One region of the Pseudogulbenkiania sp. AW2-16 genome, then DNA from elsewhere that is predicted to be linked to it. Evidence: predicted binding sites of a transcription regulator. Region 1 holds the regulator's gene; each other region holds the start of a gene.
What was found. Region 1 encodes FNR, which switches genes on or off when oxygen is low (the NO sensors DNR and NnrR bind a similar motif). Its sites were predicted from a motif close to TTGATNNNNATCAA; they were not measured.

Region 2: ABKF58_RS07830 (NAD(P)H-dependent flavin oxidoreductase) is a predicted target of FNR. The motif match lies at 3,659-3,672, and genes of this name have one in related genera.
Region 3: ABKF58_RS18935 (quaternary amine ABC transporter ATP-binding protein) is a predicted target of FNR. The motif match lies at 3,740-3,753, and genes of this name have one in related genera.

Annotation. Positions count from the first base shown of each region.
Region 1 covers NZ_CP157668.1:422,464-429,610, forward strand. The annotation lists gene hmpA (NO-inducible flavohemoprotein) at 1-1,017, shown strand, start outside; gene ABKF58_RS02045 (RrF2 family transcriptional regulator) at 1,075-1,536, shown strand; gene ABKF58_RS02050 (patatin-like phospholipase family protein) at 1,923-2,906, shown strand; gene hemN (oxygen-independent coproporphyrinogen III oxidase) at 2,994-4,403, opposite strand; gene fnr (fumarate/nitrate reduction transcriptional regulator Fnr) at 4,537-5,292, shown strand; gene ABKF58_RS02065 (DUF1853 family protein) at 5,504-6,454, opposite strand; gene ABKF58_RS02070 (RNA methyltransferase) at 6,432-7,147, opposite strand, start outside.
Region 2 covers NZ_CP157668.1:1,615,303-1,622,449, forward strand. The annotation lists gene ABKF58_RS07815 (FAD-binding oxidoreductase) at 1-72, opposite strand, end outside; gene ABKF58_RS07820 (glutathione S-transferase family protein) at 83-706, opposite strand; partial or broken gene ABKF58_RS07825 (aldehyde dehydrogenase family protein) at 773-2,129, opposite strand; gene ABKF58_RS07830 (NAD(P)H-dependent flavin oxidoreductase) at 2,426-3,532, opposite strand; gene ABKF58_RS07835 (anaerobic ribonucleoside-triphosphate reductase activating protein) at 3,706-4,398, opposite strand; gene nrdD (anaerobic ribonucleoside-triphosphate reductase) at 4,379-4,555, opposite strand; gene ABKF58_RS07845 (ribonucleoside triphosphate reductase) at 4,611-6,344, opposite strand; gene ABKF58_RS07850 (DUF411 domain-containing protein) at 6,822-7,147, opposite strand, start outside.
Region 3 covers NZ_CP157668.1:3,933,826-3,940,972, reverse strand. The annotation lists gene ABKF58_RS18955 (electron transfer flavoprotein subunit alpha/FixB family protein) at 1-130, shown strand, start outside; gene ABKF58_RS18950 (electron transfer flavoprotein subunit beta) at 127-900, shown strand; gene ABKF58_RS18945 (aromatic ring-hydroxylating oxygenase subunit alpha) at 979-2,238, shown strand; gene ABKF58_RS18940 (FAD-binding oxidoreductase) at 2,392-3,495, shown strand; gene ABKF58_RS18935 (quaternary amine ABC transporter ATP-binding protein) at 3,865-5,043, shown strand; gene ABKF58_RS18930 (ABC transporter permease) at 5,108-5,980, shown strand; gene ABKF58_RS18925 (GlxA family transcriptional regulator) at 6,129-7,112, shown strand.

The sequences.
Region 1 (7,147 bases):
ATCGACGATCCTTCGGTCCTGGCGCCGGTGGTAATGCGCATCGCCCACAAGCACGTCGGCCTGGGCATCCGTGCCGAGCACTACCCGATCGTCGGCCATCACCTGCTGTCCTCGATCAGCGAGGTGCTGGGCGAGGCCGCCAGCGACGAGTTGCTGGAAGCCTGGCGCCTGGCCTACGGCCAGCTTGCCGACCTGCTGATCGGGGCGGAACAACAGCTCTACACCGACGGCGCGCTGAGCCGCGGCGGCTGGTCCGGCGTGCGCAGCTTCACCGTCACCCGCAAGGTGGCGGAAAGCAGCGAGATCACCTCGTTCTACCTCTCCCCGTCCGACAAGGGCGCGGTGCCCGGCTTCCGTCCCGGCCAGTACATCACGCTGAAGCGTTTCGTGCCGGAACTGGGGTTGCTGCAGCCGCGCCAGTACAGCCTGTCGGACGCACCGGGCCAGGATTACCTGCGCATCTCGGTCAAGCGCGAACCCGGCAACGGTAGCACCCCGGCCGGACGCATCTCCAACCTGCTGCACGACACCGTGCACGAAGGCGACCAGCTCGAACTGGCCCCGCCGGGTGGCGACTTCTTCCTGCACGAAGAACGCAGCACCCCGGTCGTGCTGATCAGCGGCGGGGTTGGCGTGACGCCGATGCTCGCCATGCTCAACCATCTGGTGCTGACGCGAAGCCCGCGCCGCGTCGCCTTCGTCCACGGCTGTCGCAACGGTGCGGTGCACGCCATGAAGCGCCACGTCAACCAGCTGGCGGCGGAATGCGACAATGTCAGCAAGGTGGTGTTCTACGAAGAAGTGGGTGCCGAAGACCGCCTGGGCGAAGACTATGACCAGCAAGGCCGCGTCGACCTGGGCGCCGTGCGCGAGCAGGTGCTGCTGCCGGATGCCGACTACTACCTGTGCGGCCCCTTGGCGTTCATGCTGGCGCAGCGCGACTGGCTGCTGGCGGCCGGGGTGGACGGCGGGCGCATCCACTACGAAGTGTTCGGCTCGCATACCATAGCCGGCTGATTGTGCCGCGCGGGTGGGAGGGGTATCCTGCCCGCATCACTCGAGACAGAACGAATCATGCAGTTGACCCGCTTCACCGACCTCGGCCTCAGGGTATTGATGTACCTGACCCACCGCGAACGCGACACCCCGGTCACCATCCCGGAAATCGCCGAGCGCTTCGCCGTGTCGCGCAACCACCTGGTCAAGGTGGTGCACTTCATGGCACAGCAGGGCTGGCTGGTCACCACCCGAGGCAAGGGCGGCGGGCTGGCGCTGGCGCGCCCGGCCGATCACTACCGGCTGGGCGACGTCATCCGCACCCTGGAAGGCATGAGTGACCTGATCGACTGCGCCGAGCCGCCCTGCGCGCTGCGCAGCGGCTGCCAGCTCAAGTCGGCGCTGGACGTCGGCCTCACCGCCTTCTTCGAGGCGCTCAACCGCTTCACGCTGGCCTCCGCCGTCGCCGCGCCGACCGGCGAGGCCATCGTCCGCCTGCACCGCCGGCCCCGTCCGCTGGAGCCGGGCACCGTCTCCTAACACCCTCCGCCGCCCTACCCGGTTCGACGCCGGCACGGCGCCGCTCCGCGCGACACCGCACCGGACACCGCTCTCCCCGCCCTGCATCGGCCGCTCCGGCCCTGTGCGCTCCCCGCCACCGGGCCGCGGCGATCGCCCGGGACGGACTGGCCACGTCTGCCGCCGTACTTTGCCCTGCCGGCATCCCCCACACATCGCCCCCTCTGCGGAACATGGCCGGAAGTTTGCTTGCCTAAACCGGGTCGGCGCCATGCTATGACCACCCAGTCCCGCCTGAGTGGCCCCGCCACCTCTCACCCAGCGTTGCAGATTCCCCGGCAACACATCCCCGCAACAGAACGGCTCTAGCCTGTAGCAGGCTGGCTTCTTCGAGAAAGGGAACACCCATGAAGACCACTGAGATCGCCTTGGCCTTGCAAGGCGGCGGCGCGCACGGCGCCTTTACCTGGGGCGTACTGGACAGGCTGCTGGAAACACGCCGCTATCACCCCGCCGCGCTGAGCGGCGCCAGTGCCGGCGCCATGAACGCGGCGCTGCTGGCCTACGGCTGGATGGAGGGTGGTTACGACGGCGCGCGCGAGGCGCTGGGACAGTTCTGGCAACGGCTGTCGGCGCTCTACCCCTGGCCGGCGGCGCACGCCCCGCCCGTGGCGCTGCAAGGGCTGCTGCAGCTGTCGCACTTCCTGACCTCGGACCAGCTCAACCCGTTCGACTACAACCCGCTGCGCGAGCTGATCGCCAGCAGCATCGACTTCGCCCGGCTGCGCACCACCCCGATCCAGCTGTTCATCGCCGCGACCCACGTCAACAGCGGACGCCTCAAGCTGTTCCATGCCCACGAGCTGAGCGTGGAGCACCTGCTGGCTTCCGCCTGCCTGCCGCAGCTGCACCACACCGTACACATCGACGGCGAAGCCTACTGGGACGGCGGCCTCACCGCCAACCCGCCGCTGTTTCCGCTGGCCTACCAGGGGCGCGCCCGCGATATCGTGCTGGTGACGCTGGTGCCGCAACAGTGGGAGGAGACGCCTGGGCGTGCCGGCGCGGTCGAGCGCCGCCTCAACGACATCAGCTTCGGCTCGTCGCTGCATACCGAGTTGCAAGGGCTGGCCATCGCCAAGCGCGAAGCCGGCAGAAGTCTGTTCGGCCTGGGCCGCCTGGAGCGACACCTGCGCCAGCTGCGCCTGCACCATATCGATGCGGACGCTACCACCGGCGCGCTCGACAGCCTGAGCAAGCTCACGCCGCATCACGGCCTGGTGCAGCAGTTGTTTGCCGCCGGGCGCGAGCGGGCGCAGGCCTGGCTGCAAGAGCACGGTGCGGAAGTCGGGAGAAAAAGCACGATGCGGCTGTGGCGGCGCATCGGCTGACACGGGGCGACGTCGTCGCGGCGCAACGAAGAGCCGCGGCAAGAGCGCGCCACGACCGCAAGGCGGCCGTGGCGGGAAGGGAAAGGATCAGATGGTGCGCGAGTAGCGCGCCTTGGTCTGGCGCTCGCGCAGGTGGCGGTCGAAAGCCATGGCGATGTTGCGGATCAGGAAGCGGCCTTTGGGCTCAACCATCAGGAAGTCGCCGTCGAAAGTGAGCAGGCCCTGCTGCTGGAACTCGCGGATGGCCGGCATCTCGGCGGCAAAGTACTCGGCGAAGTTGATGCCGTGCACCTGCTCGATGGCTTCCACCGACAGCGCGAAGCGGCACATCAGCGCCTGGATGATGGAGCGGCGCAGGATGTCGTCGCCGTCCAGCACCATGCCGCGCAGCACCGGCAGGCGGTTTTCGTCGAGTGCGGCGTAGTAGCTCTCGAGATCCTTCTCGTTCTGGCTGTAACAGGGGCCGACCTTGCCGATGGAGGACACGCCGAAGCCGATCATGTCGCAGTCGGCGTGCGTGGAGTAGCCCTGGAAATTGCGCTGCAGCCGGCCCTGGCGCAGCGCCACGGTGAGGTCGTCCTCCGGCTTGGCGAAGTGGTCCATGCCGATGAACACGTAGCCGGCGGCGGCCAGCTGTTCCACCGAGTGCTGCAGGATGTCGAGCTTGACCGGCGGCAGCGGCAGGTCGGCCTCGTTGATGCGCCGCTGCGGCATGAACACCGTCGGCAGATGGGCGTAGTTGTAGAGCGCGATGCGGTCCGGCCCCATGGCGATGACCTTGTCGACCGTGGCCGCCACCGACTCCTGGGTCTGCAGCGGCAGGCCGTAGATCAGATCGACGCTGACCGAGCGGAAGCCGGCCTCGCGCGCGGCGTCGATCACCACGCGCGTCTCTTCTTCGCTCTGGATGCGGTTGACCGCCTGCTGCACGCGCGGCTCGAAATCCTGCACCCCGACACTCATCCGGTTGAAGCCCAGGCGCGCCAGATGCAGCACGGTGTCGCGCGTCACCTTGCGCGGATCTATCTCAATGGAATATTCTCCCTCCGCCAAGAATTCGAAGCGGGTCCGGAGTATCCCCATCAGCCGTTCCAGCTGTTCATCCGACAGGAAGGTCGGGGTGCCGCCGCCGAAGTGCAGCTGGATGACTTTTTCGCGCTGCCCCAGCACGTCGGCCACCAGGCCGACTTCCTTCTCCAGGTAATTGAGGTAGCGGTCGGCGCGGCTCTTATCCTTGGTGATGATCTTGTTGCAGCCGCAGTAATAGCACACGGTGTTGCAGAACGGCAGATGCACGTAGAGCGAGATCGGACGGCTGTTGGCGCCGATCTTGCGCTGCTGCAGCCAGTGACGGTAGTCCTTGGCGCTGAAGTCGTCGGTGAAGCGGTCTGCGGTCGGGTACGAGGTATAACGCGGGCCGGCGCCGTCGAGACGGGCGATCAGGGCGCGGTCGAACTCGCAACGTGTGGGCGAAAACGGTGGGTGGGTGGTGTTCATGATGTCTCGCGATGGAAAAACCAGTGGTGGACTGGTAAATTTGCGGCAAACCTCCCAGAAACGCTTTGACCGACATCAAGGCCCAACGCTTTGACCAACATCAAGGCTTACTTAACAGAAGCGGACATGCCGCATGACTGACTCGACTGTTGTTCCCCTGCAAGCCCTCAAGGTCTCCTGCTCCAACTGCACGCTGCGCGAATTGTGTCTGCCCCTGGGTCTGAACCGTGAGGAAATGACGCGACTGGATGCGGTGATCCGCCAGAGCCGGCGCCTGAAACGTGGCGAAGCGCTGTTTCGCAACGGCGAGGGCTTCAAGTCACTGTACGCGGTACGTACCGGTTTCTTCAAGACCTGCATCTCCAGCCAGGACGGGCGCGAGCAGGTCACCGGCTTTCACATGTCGGGCGAACTGATGGGACTGGACGGGATTTCGGCCAACGTGCACGGCTGCAACGCCGTCGCGCTGGAAGACAGCGAAGTGTGCGAGCTGCCGTTCAGCCGCATGCAGAACCTGGCGCTGGAGATTCCCTCGCTGCAACACCACTTCTACCGGCTGATGAGCCGCGAGATCGTGCGCGATCACAACGTGATGATGCTGCTGGGCAATATGAAGGCGGAGGAACGGCTGGCCGCCTTCCTCATCAACCTGTCGCAGCGCCTGACGGTACGCGGTTTCGCCGCCAACGACTTCATCCTGCGCATGAGCCGCGAGGAGATCGGCAGCTTCCTGGGGCTCAAGCTGGAGACGGTGAGCCGCACCCTGTCCAAGTTCCAGCAGCAGGGCTGGATCGCGGTGGACCACAAGCACATCCAGCTGGAGCAGCCCGAGCAGCTCAAGCAGTTGGTCGCCGGCTGCGCCAACGCCCACCCGACGCCGAACCACTGAGAACCTGTTTACGATCTCGCGAGCTAGAGCGAGACAAGGCAAAAACAGCTGAGGATGCGGAGTTTACAAGTAGTAAATGAGCATTCCAAAGTCGTTTTTAACGCCGTATCGCCGAAGCGCAGCAGATCGTAAACAGGTTCTGAGCCCTTCCGCGCCCCCGCGGTCCTAGCGTCAGCGGGCGGCCCACCGGCCACCGCGGCATGAATGGCGTTCAGCGCCCCCCGCTTCCCGCCTTGCCATTGGTCAGTTCCTGCACCGTGTCGAGCAACTCGGCCAGTCGCGCTGGCGGCGGCCAGTTCGGCGGGCAGACAAAACCGCGCGCCACTTCCTCCCAGTCCCCGCCCCCCAACGGCAAGACCTCGGCCACCAGCTGTGGCGCCTCTGCCGCCGCCAGGTGGCGGCGCAGCGCGTCCTCGTCCAGCGTCTCGGCCTCGTCCACCCGCGCCGGCGCCAGCCAGCGCAAGCGCGGCAGCCACACCCAGCGCGACGCCAGCGAGCGCCGCGGCCACGGCGCCAGCAGCGGGCGCGCCCAGCCGGTGAGGAGGTCGGGGGCCAGCGGCGGCTCGAGCAGCACGGCATGGGGATAGAACAGCCAGCCCGCCAGCCCGGCCGCGGTGCGGCAGCCGACGAAGCCGGGCGGCAACAAGGGTTGCGCCGCCGCGTGGCGCGACAGCGCGAGCTGATCCTGCAGCTTGGCCGCCTTCAGCGCCCAGGCATCGCGCAGGCTGGGGCCGACCAGGGTATGGCGCCCTTCGCCCAGCATCAGGTAGAACTTGCTGGCGGTTTCGAGGTGCCACGGCTCGCCGTCGATGCGCAGCAGGAAGTCGAATTCGCCAACGGTGCGCAGCTCGCCATTCTGCACCTGCAGATTGGCCGCCACGCACTCGATGTGCGGCGCGAGCTCGAACCAGAACGCCAGCAGATTTTCGGCGTAGCGACCAAGGCGGGTGGTGGGACGGGCGGCGAGCCAGGCCACCAGCGCCGCCGGGGCGCGGTCGAGTTCGGCCAACAGTGCCGGTCCGGCGTCGCCCAGCAGGCGCTCGGGCAGAATGTCGGCGCCGGTCAGCCACGGCGCCGGCGCCGTCAGGAGAAAGGCCAGGTCGCGCACCGCCGGGTACGCGTAGGGCAGGTAGAAAGTGCTACTGCTGGCGCTGGCCGTCATCGCGCTGGGCCACGCGCTGCACCTGCTTCAGGAAGCCACGCAGGATGTCGATTTCCTCGCGCAGCAGGTTGGCGCGGTTGAACAGGGTACGCAGGCGGCGCATCAGGCGCTCGCCGTTGCGACGCTCGTAGTAGCCGATATCGGCCAGGGTCTGGTCGAGGTGGCCGCAGAAGCCCTCCACCTCGTCGCGCGTCGCGCTCTCCGCTTCGGCGCGCAGGTAGTCGACGTCGACGCCGGTGTGGCTGAACAGCTCGTAGGTCATCACCTGTACCGCCATCGCCAGGTTGAGCGAGAAATACTCGGGGTTGCCGGGAATGGTCACCAGCCGGTTGCACAGCTCGACCTCGTCGATCGACAGGCCGAAGGTCTCGTTGCCGAACACCAGCGCCACTTGTTCGCCGTCGCGCGCGCGCGCCACCAGCTCCGGCGTGGTTTCGCGCGGAGTGGAGAGCGGCGTGGTCAGCTCGCGGCGGCGGCTGGTCAGGGCGCAGGCCACGGTGACGCCGGACAAGGCTTCGGCCAACGTGTCGACCACCACCGCCTGCTGCAACAGGTCGACCGCGCCGGAGGCCAGCGTGTCGGCCTCGGGGCTGGGGAAGGTCTTGGGCTCGACCAGGTAGAGCCGCGACAGCCCCATGGTCTTCATCGCCCGCGCCGCCGATCCGATATTGCCCGGATGGCTGGGGCGCGCCA
Region 2 (7,147 bases), 1.2 Mb from region 1:
GGTGTCGGCCTCGGCGGTGAGCAGGTTGGCCGAACCGATGACGCCGGCCAGCCGGGCGAGGAAGTCGTTCATGGCGGGGGCCTCAGTCGGGGATGTCCGGCGCCATCAGTTGGTCCGGATGCTGCCAGCCGGGCAGCGCGGCGAGGCGCTCGAGCCAGGCGGCGACGTGCGGCCAATCGCGGACGCTGAGCCCGGCCTCGTCCAGCCACCACAGGTAGGCGCTGGCGCTGAGGTCGGCGATGGTGACGCCGCTCTCCAGCAGGAAAGGCTGCTGGGCGAGCTGGGCGTCCAGTACCGCGAGATCGGCGCAGGCGCGCAGTTCCAGCCAGGCTTCCACCTCGGCCGGGACGCTGGCGAAGCGGCGGTAATAGCGCAGGTTGGGTACCGACAGGCCGATGCGGTTGGCTTCCCAGCCCAGCCATTCGCGGATGCCCTGGCGCTCGCCGGGGCGGCCGGCCAGCACGCCCTCGCTCTCGGCCAGCCATTGCAGGATGGCGTTGGACTGCACCATGGGCACGCCGTCCACCACCAGCGCCGGCACCTCGTCCCAGCGGCTGGCGGCGCGGAAGTCGTCCGGGCGCTCGGCGCGCGGCGCGGCCAGATCGACGTGGCGGTATTCGTGCGAGACGTCGCCCAGCATCAGTGCCAGGCGGACTTTGTAGCTATGGCCGGAAAAGCGGTTGCCGTACAGGGTAAGGGTGCTCATCGGGGTCCGTTCGAAAGGGCGGCGGGGTGTTCGCCGCGCTGTGGGTGGATGACGTGCCCGCCGGCGTCACTTCTGCCAGTAGGTCTTGACGTTGACGAACTCGTAGAGCCCGAATTCCGACAGCTCGCGGCCGTAGCCGGAGGCCTTGACGCCGCCGAAGGGCAGGCGCAGGTCGGAGCTGGTGTGGCGGTTGAGGTAGACGCTGCCGGCCTCGATGTCGCGCGCCAGCGTCCAGCCGCGCTCGGTGTCGGCGGTGTAGATCGAGGCGCCGAGGCCGAACGGGGTGTCGTTGGCCAAGCGAATGGCGTCGGCCTCGTCGCGCGCGCGCAGGATGCTGGCCACCGGGCCGAACACTTCCTCATGGTAGACGCGGCAGGCCGGGTTGACGTGGTCGAGCACGGTGGCCGGGTAGTAGAAGCCGGCGCCGTGCGGCATCTGGCCGCCGCGGAGCAGGGTGGCGCCGTTGGCGGTGGCGTCCAGCACCTGGGCGTGCAGCGCCTCGCGCAGGTCGGCGCGCGTCAGCGGCGCCAGCGTGGTGGCCCGATGGCGCGGGTCGCCGGGAATCTGGCGGCCGGCTTCGGCGAGGAAGGCGTCGACGAAGGCGTCGGCGATCTCGGGCACCACGATCATGCGCTTGGCGGCGTTGCAGCTCTGGCCGGCGTCGCGGAAGCGCGAGTGGCAGGCTTCGCGCGCCGCGGTCTCGATGTCGGCGTCGGCCAGCACGATGAAGGGGTTGCTGCCGCCCAGCTCCAGCACGGTCTTCTTGAGGTGGCGCCCGGCCAGGCTGGCGATGACGCGGCCGGTATTGGTGGACCCGGTGAACGCCACCGCGTCGGCGGCCTTGATGGCGTCCTCGACCTGGTCGTGCTCGATCCAGGCCGCGTCCAGCACGGCGAGGTTGGCCGAAGCGACGATGTCGAGCAGCTTCTGCGTGCTTTGCGGCACCGACGGCGCCGGCTTCACCGAGGCAGGCGTTGCCGGCCATCAGCGCCGGCACGGCGAAGCGCAGCACCTGCCAGATCGGGTAGTTCCACGGCATCACCGCCAGCACCAGGCCCAAGGGCTCGAACGCCACGCCGCTGTGGCTGGCCTGGGTCGGGATGGTCTTGGTGGCCAACAGCCCCGGCGCCAGCTCGGCGTAGTAGCGGATCAGCTGCACCGATTTGTCGATTTCGGCCAGGCACTCGGCGGTGAGCTTGCCGACTTCCAGCGTCACCAGGTCGGCCAGCGCCACGCGCTCGGCGGTGAGGGCGTCGGCCAGCTTCAGCAGCCATTCGGCGCGCTGGGCGACGCTGAGGCGTGCCCAGGGGTGCTGCGCGCGCTTGAGCCGGGCGACGGCGTCGGCGAGTTTGTCTTCGGGCCAGGCGGGACGGGTGAACACCACCTCGCCGTTGGCGGGGTTGCAACTGGTAAAGGCTGTCATGGCAGGGCAGAAAACGCGATAGTGAACATCACTGTAACAAAAAGCCCCGGCCGAGGGCAGCCGGGGCTTTGGTCGCAGGCGACGCGGACGTTCAGAACCTGGCCATGATCTTGCTGCGCGATCCCTGATCGGGACTCATGCGCTCTGCGTGCGAATCTATCGCTGAGCCAATCGAAGATTGGCACGCAGGGATTCGCTCAGCGATCGGGAATCCTCATGGACTCCATGTCCATTCCGGTTCCTGTGCTGCTCTTCATCCCGCTGAGGGCCGCTCGCGACAGATCCTGAACAGGTTCTCAGGCCGGCGCCAGACCGGCCGGCTTCTCGCCGTGCAGGAAGTAATGGATGGTCTCCTGCACGCTCTTGATGGCGTCGCCGAACGGCAGCGGCTCGGCGCCGCGGAAGAACAGCCCCTTGCTCACCTCGCCGCGGAAGGCGGCGGCGAGCTTGAGGTCGATGCAGAACTGCCCGACCTTGGCGAGCCCGTCGCGCAGGCCGCACACCGACAGGCAGTTGAGCGCCTGGGTGCAGCGGCGCGGGTCGGCCTTGGCGTTGGCCTGCAACTTGTCGAGGCGCTTGAGGTAGCTCTTCAGCCACGGCGTCAGCACCCCGCGCGCCGGCAGCCCGGCCACGCTGACGAATTCGACGATGTCCTCGGCGCGGGCGCCGGCCAGGGTCTGCTTGAACTGCGGGTGGGCGTCGCCTTCCTCGGTCACGGCGAAGGCGGTGCCGATCTGCACCGCTGCGGCGCCGTAGTCGTTGAGGTAGGTCTGTACCTTCTCGTGGCTGTTGACGCCGCCGGCGACGATGAGCGGAATCTGCTCGCGCTCAAGTCCCAGCGACTGGAACAGCGCGAAGGTCTCGTCCAGCACCCGCTTGAAGTCGAACTTGGCGTCGGCGATGTCGTCGAGACGCGCCGCGCCGAGGTGGCCGCCGGCATGTTTGGGATGTTCGATGACGATGGCGTCGGGCAGGCGGTTCTTCTTCATCCAGCGCTTGAGCACGATGCCGATGCCGCGTGCCTCGGACAGGATCGGGATCAGCGCCACGTCCGGATGCGCGGCGGTCATCTCCGGCAGATCGAGCGGCAGGCCGGCGCCCATCACCACCGCGTGCGCACCCGACTCGCAAGCCTGGCGCACGTAGTCGGCGTGGGCGTCGACCGCCTTCATCACGTTGACGGCGACCAGGCCCTGGCCGTCGGCGTTGGCCAGGGCGCCCTTCACCTCGCGGTCGAGCGCGATCAGGTTGAGGCGGTTGAGTTCGTCGGCGCCGCCGGCGCGTTCGCTCTGTGCCATCAGGTCGGGGTGCAGGTGGCGCAGGTCGACGCTGGCGATGGTGCCGACGCCGCCGGCACGGGCCACGGCGCCGGCCAGGCTCTTGGCCGAGACGCCGACACCCATGCCGCCCTGCACGATGGGCAGGAGGCTACGGCCGCGGATCACGAGGGGGAAAACGGGTGGGTCATGGTGGGTGGGTTCTGGCTGCGGGGAAAGGCTCACATTGTAGGGAGGCGGGGTGGCAGGGCTTTGATCGGAGTCAAGGAAGACCCGGCCCCGCCGTGTTCTCCCCGGTTTCAATGCTGGCGGAAGGTGAAATCGGCAAAGCGCAGCGCGATGTCATGGTGATTGCCGGGCCAGCCGGCGGGCCACGGCGTCGGCAGCGGGGCGGGCGGGCGGATCGCCTGCCAGCGGTAATGGCGCACGCCGTGCGTCGCCAGTTCCTCGGCCAGCCGCGCCAGCGCCGCCACGTCGTGCCAGTGCGGGTGGATCGAGGTGCGGCACTCGTAGGCGACGCCGCTGGCCAGCAGCAGCTCGAGGCTGCGGCGCGCGGCGCGGCCACTGCCGGGCACGCCGGTGAGCGCATCGTAGCCGGCCCACTCCGTTTTCACGTCGAAGCCGACCCAGTCGAGCAGCGGCAGCGCTTCGGCCAACTCGGCCGGGTACGCCCCGCCACTGTGCAGCCCGGTGGCGAAGCCGAGTGCGCGCACCTCGGCCAGCAGGGCCGGCAGCGCCGCCTCGGCCAGCGGTTCGCCGCCCGAGAACACCACGCCGTCGAGCAGGCCGCGGCGGCTCGCCAGCCACTCGCGCAGCGCCGGCCAGTCGGCCTTGCCGTCGCGGCGGCGCCACAGCTGCGGGTTGTGGCAGTAGCCGCAGCGCCAGGGGCAGCCGGCGAGGAACACCACCGCCGTGAGCTTGCCCGGCCAGTCGCAGGACGAGAACGGCTCCAGTCCGCCGATGCGTGCCGCCTCAGCCGGCTTCACGCTCATCGAAGTGCAGGCGTTCGTTGAACTCGCCCTGTTTGCCGATGTTGAACGCCGCCACCGGACGGTGGTAGCCCATCACGCGGGTCCACACCTCGCAACGGGTGCGTTCGCTGTTGTCCAGTACGGTGTCGAGATGGCGTTGTTCGGACAGATTGCTCATGGTGTTGCCTTTCTAAAAGAGTCAAAAGGTTGGCCGAAGCCGGGGGCATGGTGCTTTAACCCTGCCTGCGCCGCTTCTCCGCCAGCAGCTCCGCGTCGCAGCGCGGGCAGAACTCGTGGTGGCCCGACAGGTAGCCGTGCTTCGGGCAGATCGAGAAGGTTGGCGTGATGGTGATGTAGGGCAGGCGGAACCCCGCCAGCGCCCGTTTCACCAGTTGGCGGCAGGCCTCCGGGCTCGACACCGCCTCGCTCATGTAGAGGTGCAGCACGGTGCCGCCGGTGTACTTGCGCTGCAGCGCCTCCTGGCGCGTCAGCGCTTCGAACAGGTCGTCGGTGAAGCCCACCGGCAACTGGCTGGAGTTGGTGTAGTAGGGCTGCTCGGCCGTGCCGGCCTGCAGGATATCGGCGAAGCGCTTCTTGTCTTCCTTGGCGAAGCGGTAGGTGGTGCCTTCCGCCGGCGTCGCCTCCAGGTTGTAGAGATGGCCGGTCTGTTCCTGGAACGCCAGCATCTGCTCGCGGATGTGGTCGAGGTAGCGGCAGGCGAAATCGTGTCCCCAGGCGCTGGTGATGTCGTCACGGTCGGCGGTGAAGTTGCGGATCATCTCGTTGATGCCGTTCACCCCCACCGTGCTGAAGTGGTTGCGCAGCGAACCCAGGAAGCGCTTGGTGTAGGGGTAGAGGCCCTCGTCGATCAGGCCCTGCACCACGCGGCGCTTCTCCTCCAGCGTGTCGCGCGCCAGCGCCATCAGGCGGTCGGTTTCCGCTAGCAGGCCGGGCAGGTCGCCCTTGAAGCGGTAGCCCAGGCGCGCGCAGTTGAGCGTCACCACGCCCACCGAGCCGGTCTGCTCGGCGCTGCCGAACAGGCCGTTGCCGCGCTTCAACAGTTCGCGCAGGTCGAGCTGCAGGCGGCAGCACATGCTGCGCACCATGTGCGGTTCGAGGTCGGAGTTCACGAAGTTCTGGAAGTAGGGCAGGCCATACTTGGCGGTCATCGCGAACAACAGATCGGTGTTCTCGCCGTACCAGTCGAAATCCTTGGTGATGTTGTAGGTCGGGATCGGGAAGGTGAACACCCGCCCCTTGGCGTCGCCTTCCAGCATCACCTCGATGTAGGCGCGGTTGATCAGCGCCATCTCGCGCGCGCAGTCGCCGTAGGTGAACGGCATCTCTTCGCCACCGATCAGCGGGATCTGCTCGCGCAGGTCTTCCGGGCACAGCCAGTCGAAGGTGAGGTTGGTGAACGGCGTCTGCGTGCCCCAGCGGCTCGGAACGTTGAGGTTGTAGATCAGCTCCTGGATGCACTGCTTGACCTGCTCGTAGGAGAGCCCGTCCTTTTTCACGAACGGTGCCAGGTAGGTGTCGAAGGAACTGAACGCCTGCGCGCCGGCCCACTCGTTCTGCAGCGTGCCGAGGAAATTGACGATCTGGCCGCAGGCTGAGGACAGGTGGCGCGGCGGCTGCGATTCCACCTTGCCCTGCACGCCGTTGAAGCCCATTTGCAGCAAGGTGCGCAGCGACCAGCCGGCGCAATAGCCCGACAGCATGTCCAGATCGTGGATGTGGAAGTCGCCCTCGCGGTGCGCGCGGGCGGCCTCGGCGCTGAATACCTTGGCGAGCCAGTAGTTGGCGGTCACCTTGCCGGCCACGTTGAGAATCAGCCCACCCAAGCTATAGCCCTGGTTGGCGTTGGCTTGCACGCGCCAGTCGGCGCGGCTCAGGTATTCGTCGATGGCGGCGACGGCGTCGACCGGGGCGACAGGGTGGTCAGAAAGGCGGGCTGCTTCAGTCATGGCTCAACATATGGTGTTTGTTTCGTTGAGGTGCACTATAAATGGTGGAATGACGCTCGGGTGCGCGATGCGGGAATCCCTTGACGTGGATCAAGCGGTAAACCGCATCATGTTGTGTCGATGAAATGAAAAAGGCACAGCATGCTGTGCCTTTTGGGGTGTGACCGGTAGGGCGGGTGGGGCGGAGCGCAAGCCATCGCCGCCGAGGCGAATCGATGGGGTCCGGCATTGACTGCACAAGGTCGCGCAGCGTTGCGAAGGAGAATACCTTCACCCATCCGACAGCCAGGAAATGTGGAGTAGACCCATTCATTAGTAGGCGAGCGAGCCAAAGCCGGTTGAGTGCCGCCAGCGCACAGGACGCGGAATGGACATGTAGTCCATGAGGATTCCGTATCGCTGAGCGAATCTCTGAGGGAGATTCGCACGCAGTACTGCCGGCACTCTTAAGGCGTAGCCGCCTAATGAAACGGGGCTTCAGCGCTCGGCGTAGACGAAGCGTTTCCCCGTCTTGTCGAAGGCGTACACCTTGTACGCCACCTTGCCCATGCCCTCCATGCCCGGGCTGCCCGGCGGCATGCCGGGCACGGCGAGGCCGACGAGGTTCTTCGGCTTGTCGTGCAGCACCTTCTGCACCAGGTCGGCCGGCACGTGGCCTTCGAAGGTGTAGCCGCCGATGCGCGCGGTATGGCAGGCGCCCATGTCGGAGGGGACGCCGAAGCGCGAACGCACGCTGGCGAGTTCGCGGCTCGGTTCCACCTGCAGCGTGATGCCCTTGCCTTGCAGGTGCTCGGCCCAGGCCG
Region 3 (7,147 bases), 690 kb from region 1:
CGCCTCCGCGCCCATCGTCAAACGCGCCGATCTCACCCTGGTGGAAGATTGCCAGGCGCTGATCGCCGCACTGAACAAGCTGCTGGCCGCGGAACGCTCGGCCAGACCCGTGACGGAGAACACCCGATGAGCACTCCGATGCTGAAAGTGGCCGTGCTGGTGGCCCCGGCCATCCACCCGGTGAGCGGCCGCCCGTGTACCCATCCCGCCGACAGCGCCGCGCTGGCGCTGGGACTCAAGCTCGCCGGGTCATCCGAGCGGCTCACCGTGTTGTACGCCGGCGCCGCCGCGGACGAGGCGCTGGCGGGCTATCTCGCTCAGGGCGCGTCGTGTGTCACGGTGCTGCCCACCGCCGAAGACGCCGACATCGCGCCGTTGTTGGCGGCGCAGATCGCCGACGCCGAGCTGGTGCTGTGCGGCACCCGCTCCGGCGGCGGGCAGGGCAGTGCGCTGTTGCCCTACCAGTTGGCCGAAGAACTCGAGGCCCCGTTGTTGCCCGATGCGCTCTCGGTGGCGATCAAGGGTGGCTCGGTCGAAATTGAGCAATTCCTGCCCAAGGGGCAGCGCCGCTCGCTCGCCGCCGCACTGCCGGTGGTGGTCACGGTGCACGAGCGTGCCGTGCCGGCTCTGCCGTACTCCCATGCGCGCAAGGAAGCGGGCAAGGTGCGCAGGCTGATGCCGGTGGTCGCCAAGGCTGCCGAGTGGCGCTATGAGCCGGCCGGCCGTCGCGCCCGTCCGCTGGTCGCCGCCAGCCGCGCCAGCGGGCATGAACGCATGCTGGGGGCGATTGCCGCCGATGACGGAAAAACGACTGGCCTGGTCGTAAAACAAGGTGATCCAGTCGAAAAAGCACAAGTTCTGCTCGATTACCTGCGCGACCATCAGCTCGTCGATTTCTGACAACAACTTGCCGCCACCCGCCCCACCCGGGGGCGGCTTTATAACCCGAAGCAGCGTTGTTTTTGGAGAACTATCATCATGACCAGCAGCACGATCGCGTTTCATCCGAGCCTGAACTTGCGCGAACTGGTGGCCCGCCGTGTGCCGGGTTACAGCCTGGAAGCGCCGTTCTACACCTCGCCGGCGGTATTCGACGCCGACATGGAGCACATCTTCGGCAAGCACTGGATCTATGTCGGCGTGTCGATTGACGTGCCGGAGGCGGGTGATTACATGACCGTGCAGATCGGCTCGCAGCCGATCCTGATCGTGCGCGACGACGACAACGAAATCCGTGCCTTCCACAACGTCTGCCGTCACCGCGGCTCGCGTCTGTGCGCGGAAGAGAAGGGCACGGTCGGCAACCTGGTGTGCCCGTACCACCAGTGGACTTACGACCTGACCGGCAAGCTGATCTTCGCCGACCATATGGCCGAAGGTTTCGACCTGTCGCATCATAGCCTCAAGCCGGTGCACCTGCGCAACATGGCCGGCCTGCTGTTCATCTGCCTGGCCGATAACCCGCCGGAAGACTTCGACGTCATGGCCGAGGCCATGACCCCGTACATCGCCCCGCACAAGATCGACGACTGCAAGGTCGCGGTGCAGGTCGACATCATCGAGCAGGGCAACTGGAAGCTCACGCTGGAAAACAACCGCGAGTGCTACCACTGCACCGCCAACCACCCCGAACTGACCGTGTCGCTGTTCGCCTATAGCTACGGCTTCGCGCCCAAGGCCGAAACCGCCGAGGGGCTCCGTCAGTACGACGAGATGGTGGCCGATCGTCACCAGCACTGGGAGTCCTGTGGCCTGCCTTCGACCGAAGTCGAGCGCCTTTCCGACGTCACCGGCTTCCGCACCATGCGCATGCCGCTCGACCGTGCCGGCCAGTCGCAGACGCTGGACACCAAGGCCGCGTGCAAGAAGCTCCTGGCCGACTTCAAGGATGCCTCGATCGGCGGCCTGTCGTTCTGGACCCAGCCCAACTCCTGGCACCACTTCATGGCCGACCACATCGTCACCTTCAGCGTGATTCCGCTGACGGCCGACACCACGCTGGTGCGCACCAAGTGGCTGGTGCACAAGGACGCCGTGGAAGGCGTTGATTACGACGTCGAGAACCTCACTGCAGTGTGGAACGCCACCAACGACCAGGACCGTCGCCTGGTGGAAGAATCCCATCAAGGCGCCAAGAGCTCGGCCTACCAGCCCGGCCCGTACTCGCCGTACACCGAGACGCTGGTCGAGAAGTTCTCCGAGTGGTACATCAACCGCCTGAGCGCCGGGCTGGAGTAAAGCCGTCCCCGGGCCGGCGCCGGCCGGCCCGTTTTTCAAGTTTTCAGAACCTGTTCACCTTCTGTCGCGAGCGGGCAGGGCGGGCGCAACGCCCGAACCGGCCCGACCCGGGCGGCAAGACGCGAAGCAGGCTTACACAGGTAGGGCACGATCATGAATGCACCCATCCACTCCGCCATCTTCACCGAACCGGCACCGTACTGGCAGCCCGGGGTGGACGACACGCTCGAATGCGTGGCCGTGCACGACGAAACCCACGACGTGCGCACCTTCACTTTCCGTGCCGTACCGGCGCGCCGCTTCGCCTATCTGCCGGGCCAGTTCATCACGCTGGAGCTGGAGATCGACGGCCAAACCGTCAACCGCTGCTACACCCTGTCGTCGACGCCGACGCGGCCCGATACCGTCACCATCACCGTCAAGCGCGTGCCGGGCGGTCAGGTCTCCAACTGGCTGCACGACAACATGAAGCCGGGGCAGCTCGTCAGCGTGCTGGGGCCCTCCGGCGAATTCAGCTACGCCTCCGCCCCTGTCCGGTCTTACTTGTTCCTGTCGGCGGGCAGCGGTATCACCCCGCTGATGTCGATGAGCCGGGCCCTCTCCGACCTCGGTCCGCAGCTCGACATCGCCTTCGTGCACAGCGCGCGTACCCCGGCCGACCTGATCTTCCGTCATGAACTGGTGCAGATCGCGCGCATGCGCCCCGGCTTCCGTCAGGCGGCCATTGTGCAAAGCCGCCACCCCGAGCCGGAGTGGCATGGCCTGGAAGGTTTCCTCGATCTGCCTGCATTGGAGCGGCTGGTACCCGATTTCCGCCAGCGCGCGGTCTACTGCTGTGGCCCGGCGCCGTACATGTCCGCGGTGCGCAAACTGCTGGCTGACGCCGGCTACGACATGGCGCTGTATCACGAGGAAAGTTTCAATTTCGCCGAACTGGCGGCGTCTCCCGTCGTGGAGGAGGCCGGGTGTCAGGCCGAGTCGGCGGGATGCGAGGGCGGTTTCGAAGTCCGCTTCGCCAAGCTCGGCGACGTCGTTACCACCGCGCCCGGTCAGACCGTGCTGGCCGCCGCGCAGCAACAGGGATTGCGCTTGCCCTCCTCGTGCTCGCAGGGGGTGTGCGGTACCTGCAAGACCAAGCTGCTGGAAGGCAAGGTCGACATGAAGCACGGCGGCGGCATCCGCCAGCGCGAGATCGACCAAGGCTGGATACTGCCGTGCTGCAGCATCCCGCTGACGCCTCTCGTGCTCGACCGTTAACTAATTATCATAGCCGGCCTTCGTGCCGGCTTTGTTTTACTGGCGGTATCCGGCCGCTCAGACCGTCTTGGTGTTGTATTGCTGCCAGTGCACATGCACTGAAAAAGGGCTGCTCGTGGTGCACGAACAGCCCTTTTTCTTCAATGTCTTACCGTTCTGGTGCAGGGGACCCGGATGTCGTTTAAAGACAAGTTGCCGTCGGCTGTCGATTGTTTTGCCTAGCCGAACCCCCCTATCTTTTGCCTTGATTAAGATCAATTATTACAACTGTTGAGGCGAATCAGGCCCTTTTCCACCTGTCGTGGGTGAGGTGTCCGGCACGGTGCTGTTTCATCGTACATCGGCCACGCCGAGGCAAAGGAGAAAGCGATGCAGTCTGGCAAGATCGTTGTGGAGAACCTGTACAAGGTATTCGGCGACAAGCCGCAGGACGCCATGCGGCTCCTGAAGGCGGGTGAGAGCAAGGAAACCGTGTTTGCCAAAACCGGTCAGGTGGTCGGTGTCAACAACGTGTCGTTCTCGGTCGACGAGGGCGAAATCTTTGTGCTGATGGGCTTGTCGGGCTCGGGCAAATCCTCGCTGATCCGTCTGATCAACCGCCTGATGGACCCGACCGACGGACGCATCCTGCTCGATGGCCAGGATATCACCCGGCTGTCGCAACCGGAACTGGTGGCCCTGCGCCGCCGCGACATGAGCATGGTGTTCCAGAGCTTCGCCCTGATGCCGCACCGCTCGGTGCTGGAGAACGCCGCCTTCGGTCTGGAAATCGCCGGTGTCGGCCGCAAGGAGCGCGAAACGCGTGCCATGAAGGTGCTGGAGCAGGTCGGCCTGGCGCCGTTTGCCCGCAAGTCCCCGCACGAACTGTCGGGCGGCATGCAGCAGCGCGTCGGCCTGGTGCGCGCGCTGGCGGTCAACCCGTCGCTGATGCTGATGGACGAAGCGTTCTCCGCGCTCGACCCGCTCAAGCGCGCCGAGATGCAGGACATCCTGCTCGACCTGCAGCGCGGCCAGAGCCGCACCATCTTCTTTGTCTCGCACGATCTGGAAGAAGCGCTGCGTATCGGTACCCGCATTGCCATCATGGAAGGCGGCCGCCTGGTGCAGGTGGGTACGCCGCAAGAGATCATCGAAAACCCGGCCGATGACTACGTGCGCGAGTTCTTCAAGAGCGTGGACACCTCGCGCTATCTGCAAGCCAAGGACCTGATCGACCCGAGCGCGGCCGGCCTAGTGGTGAACGGTCACCCCGCCAACCACGCCGAACTCGACAAGCACAGCTGGGTGGCCTGTGTCTCCAAGGACCACAAACTGCTGGGCCTGGTTGGCCGCGAAACGCTGCGCAGCGAAGGCTGCATCCCGAGCGAACGTTGTGTGCCGGTGTCCCCGGTCGCTCCGGCCTCCTGTCTGCCGGATGTGCTGCAGCGCCTGTTGGGACAGAGCGAGCCGCTGCCGGTGGCCGATGGCGAGGGCCGCTACCTCGGCGTGATCACCGCCACCAGCGTGCTGTCCAAGCTGTCCGCACATCGCCTGCAAAGCGCCCACTGACCGTCGTCCCGAACAAATCTTGTGGACGGCGCCCGCGGCGCGTCCCTGAATGGAGCATCCAGCCATGTCCGACTTCTTGCATCACCTAATCAGCAACCCGCACGATTTCTTGCCCATCGGTGAATGGGTCAACCAGTTCATCCATTTCCTGCTGGACCATAACGGCGGTGCCTTCGACGCCTTCGGCCGCGCGGTCGATCTGTTCGCCGAGTCGATCGAGGTGGCGCTGCTGTCGCTGCCGCCCTGGCTGATCATGGGCTTCTTCATCGGTCTCGGCGTATGGCGCCTGGGCTGGCGCTTCGCCGGCTTCGTATTGGCCGCCTTGGCGCTGATCTTCGGCACCGGCTTCTGGCCGCAGACCGTGTCGACGCTGGCGCTGACGCTGTCGGCTACGTTGATCAGCCTGATGATCGGCATCCCCACCGGCATCTGGTGCGCGCGCAGCAAGCGCGTCAATACCCTGGTGCGCCCGGTGCTTGACTTCATGCAGACCATGCCTGCCTTCGTCTACCTGATCCCGGCCGCGATGTTCTTCGGCCTGGGCCGCGTACCGGGCATCCTGGCGACCGTGGTGTTCGCCGTGCCGCCGGCGGTGCGCCTGACCAGCCTGGGGATTCGCCAGGTCAACAAGGAACAGGTCGAGGCCGGCCATGCCTTCGGCTGTACCTCGACCCAGCTCTTGTTCAAGGTGCAGTTGCCGATCGCGCTGCCGGCGATCATGGCGGGCGTGAACCAGACCATCATGATGGCGCTGTCGATGGTGATCATCGCCTCGATGGTGGGGGCCGGTGGCCTCGGCAACGACGTGCTGTCGAGCATCCAGCGCCTCGACGTCGGTCTCGGCTTCGAGAGTGGTCTGGCCGTGGTATTGCTCGCCATCATCCTGGACCGCCTGACCGAAAGCTTCGGCCGAGGCCAAGCGGCACGCCAGGGTTAAACGTAGTCCGGCCAAGCCCCGCTGCCGGCAGGACGGCGGTGGGGCTGGCCTGTTTTTTGCTGTACCAGAAAAATTACGATTGATTTAGCAGCGCCCGTCACGAGGCGCCCCGAATGTCCGCACACTCACAGAAAGCTAGGAGGTCACCATGAGCCCGCAACAACTCGGTTCGCTGGCGCATATCGGTTTCCTGATGTTGCCCAACTTTTCCATGATCGCTTTCACCAACGCGGTCGAGCCGCTGCGCATGGCCAACCACCTGTCGCGCAAGAGGCTTTACCGCTGGTCGGTGCTGTCCTGTGACGGTCAGCCGGTGGCGGCCAGCAATGGCCTGTCGGTGGCGCCGATCACGGCGCCGGCCGACCCGTCGGAGTACGACCTGCTCATCGTCTGCGGCGGTATCCAGGTGCGCGAGGGGGTGACGGATCAGGTGCTGTCGGTGATCCGCCGTTTTGCCGCCGCCGACGTACCGTTGGGAGCGGTCTGTACCGGCTCCTTCGCGCTGGCCAAGGCTGGTGTGCTCAACGGCTACCGCAGCAGCATCCACTGGGAAAACCTTTCGGCCATCCGCGAGGAGTTTCCCAAGGTACTGTTCTCCAGCGAATTGTTCGTGATCGACCGCGATCGCTTCACCTGTAGCGGTGGCACCGCGCCGCTCGACCTGATGTGCAACCTGATCCGCTTCAAGGGCGGCAAGAGCCTGGCGGCGGACGTGTCGGAGCAGTTCATCGTCGACCGCATCCGCGACCAGCACGACCACCAGCACATCCCCTTGCTGGCCCGCGTCGGTACCGGTCACGAATCATTGATCGACGCCGCGCTGGCCATGGAGATGAACATCGAGAATCCGCGCTCGCTCGACGAGCTGGCTGCGGAGCTCGGCGTGTCGCTGCGCCACCTCGAGCGTCTGTTCAAACGCTATCTCGGCAGCACGCCGGCGCAGTATTACCTCGACCTGCGCCTGCGCCGCGCGCGCGAGCTGCTGCTGCAGACCAATATGAGCGTGATGGAAGTGACCGTCGCCACCGGTTTCCTGTCCTCGTCGCATTTTTCCAAGTCCTACCGCAGCCTGTTCGGCTACCCGCCGAGCCGTGAGCGTCAACAGGTAACGCTCGAAGCCGCCATCATGTAAGGCTTCAGCAACGGCCCCGGCAAGACAGCGTCTTC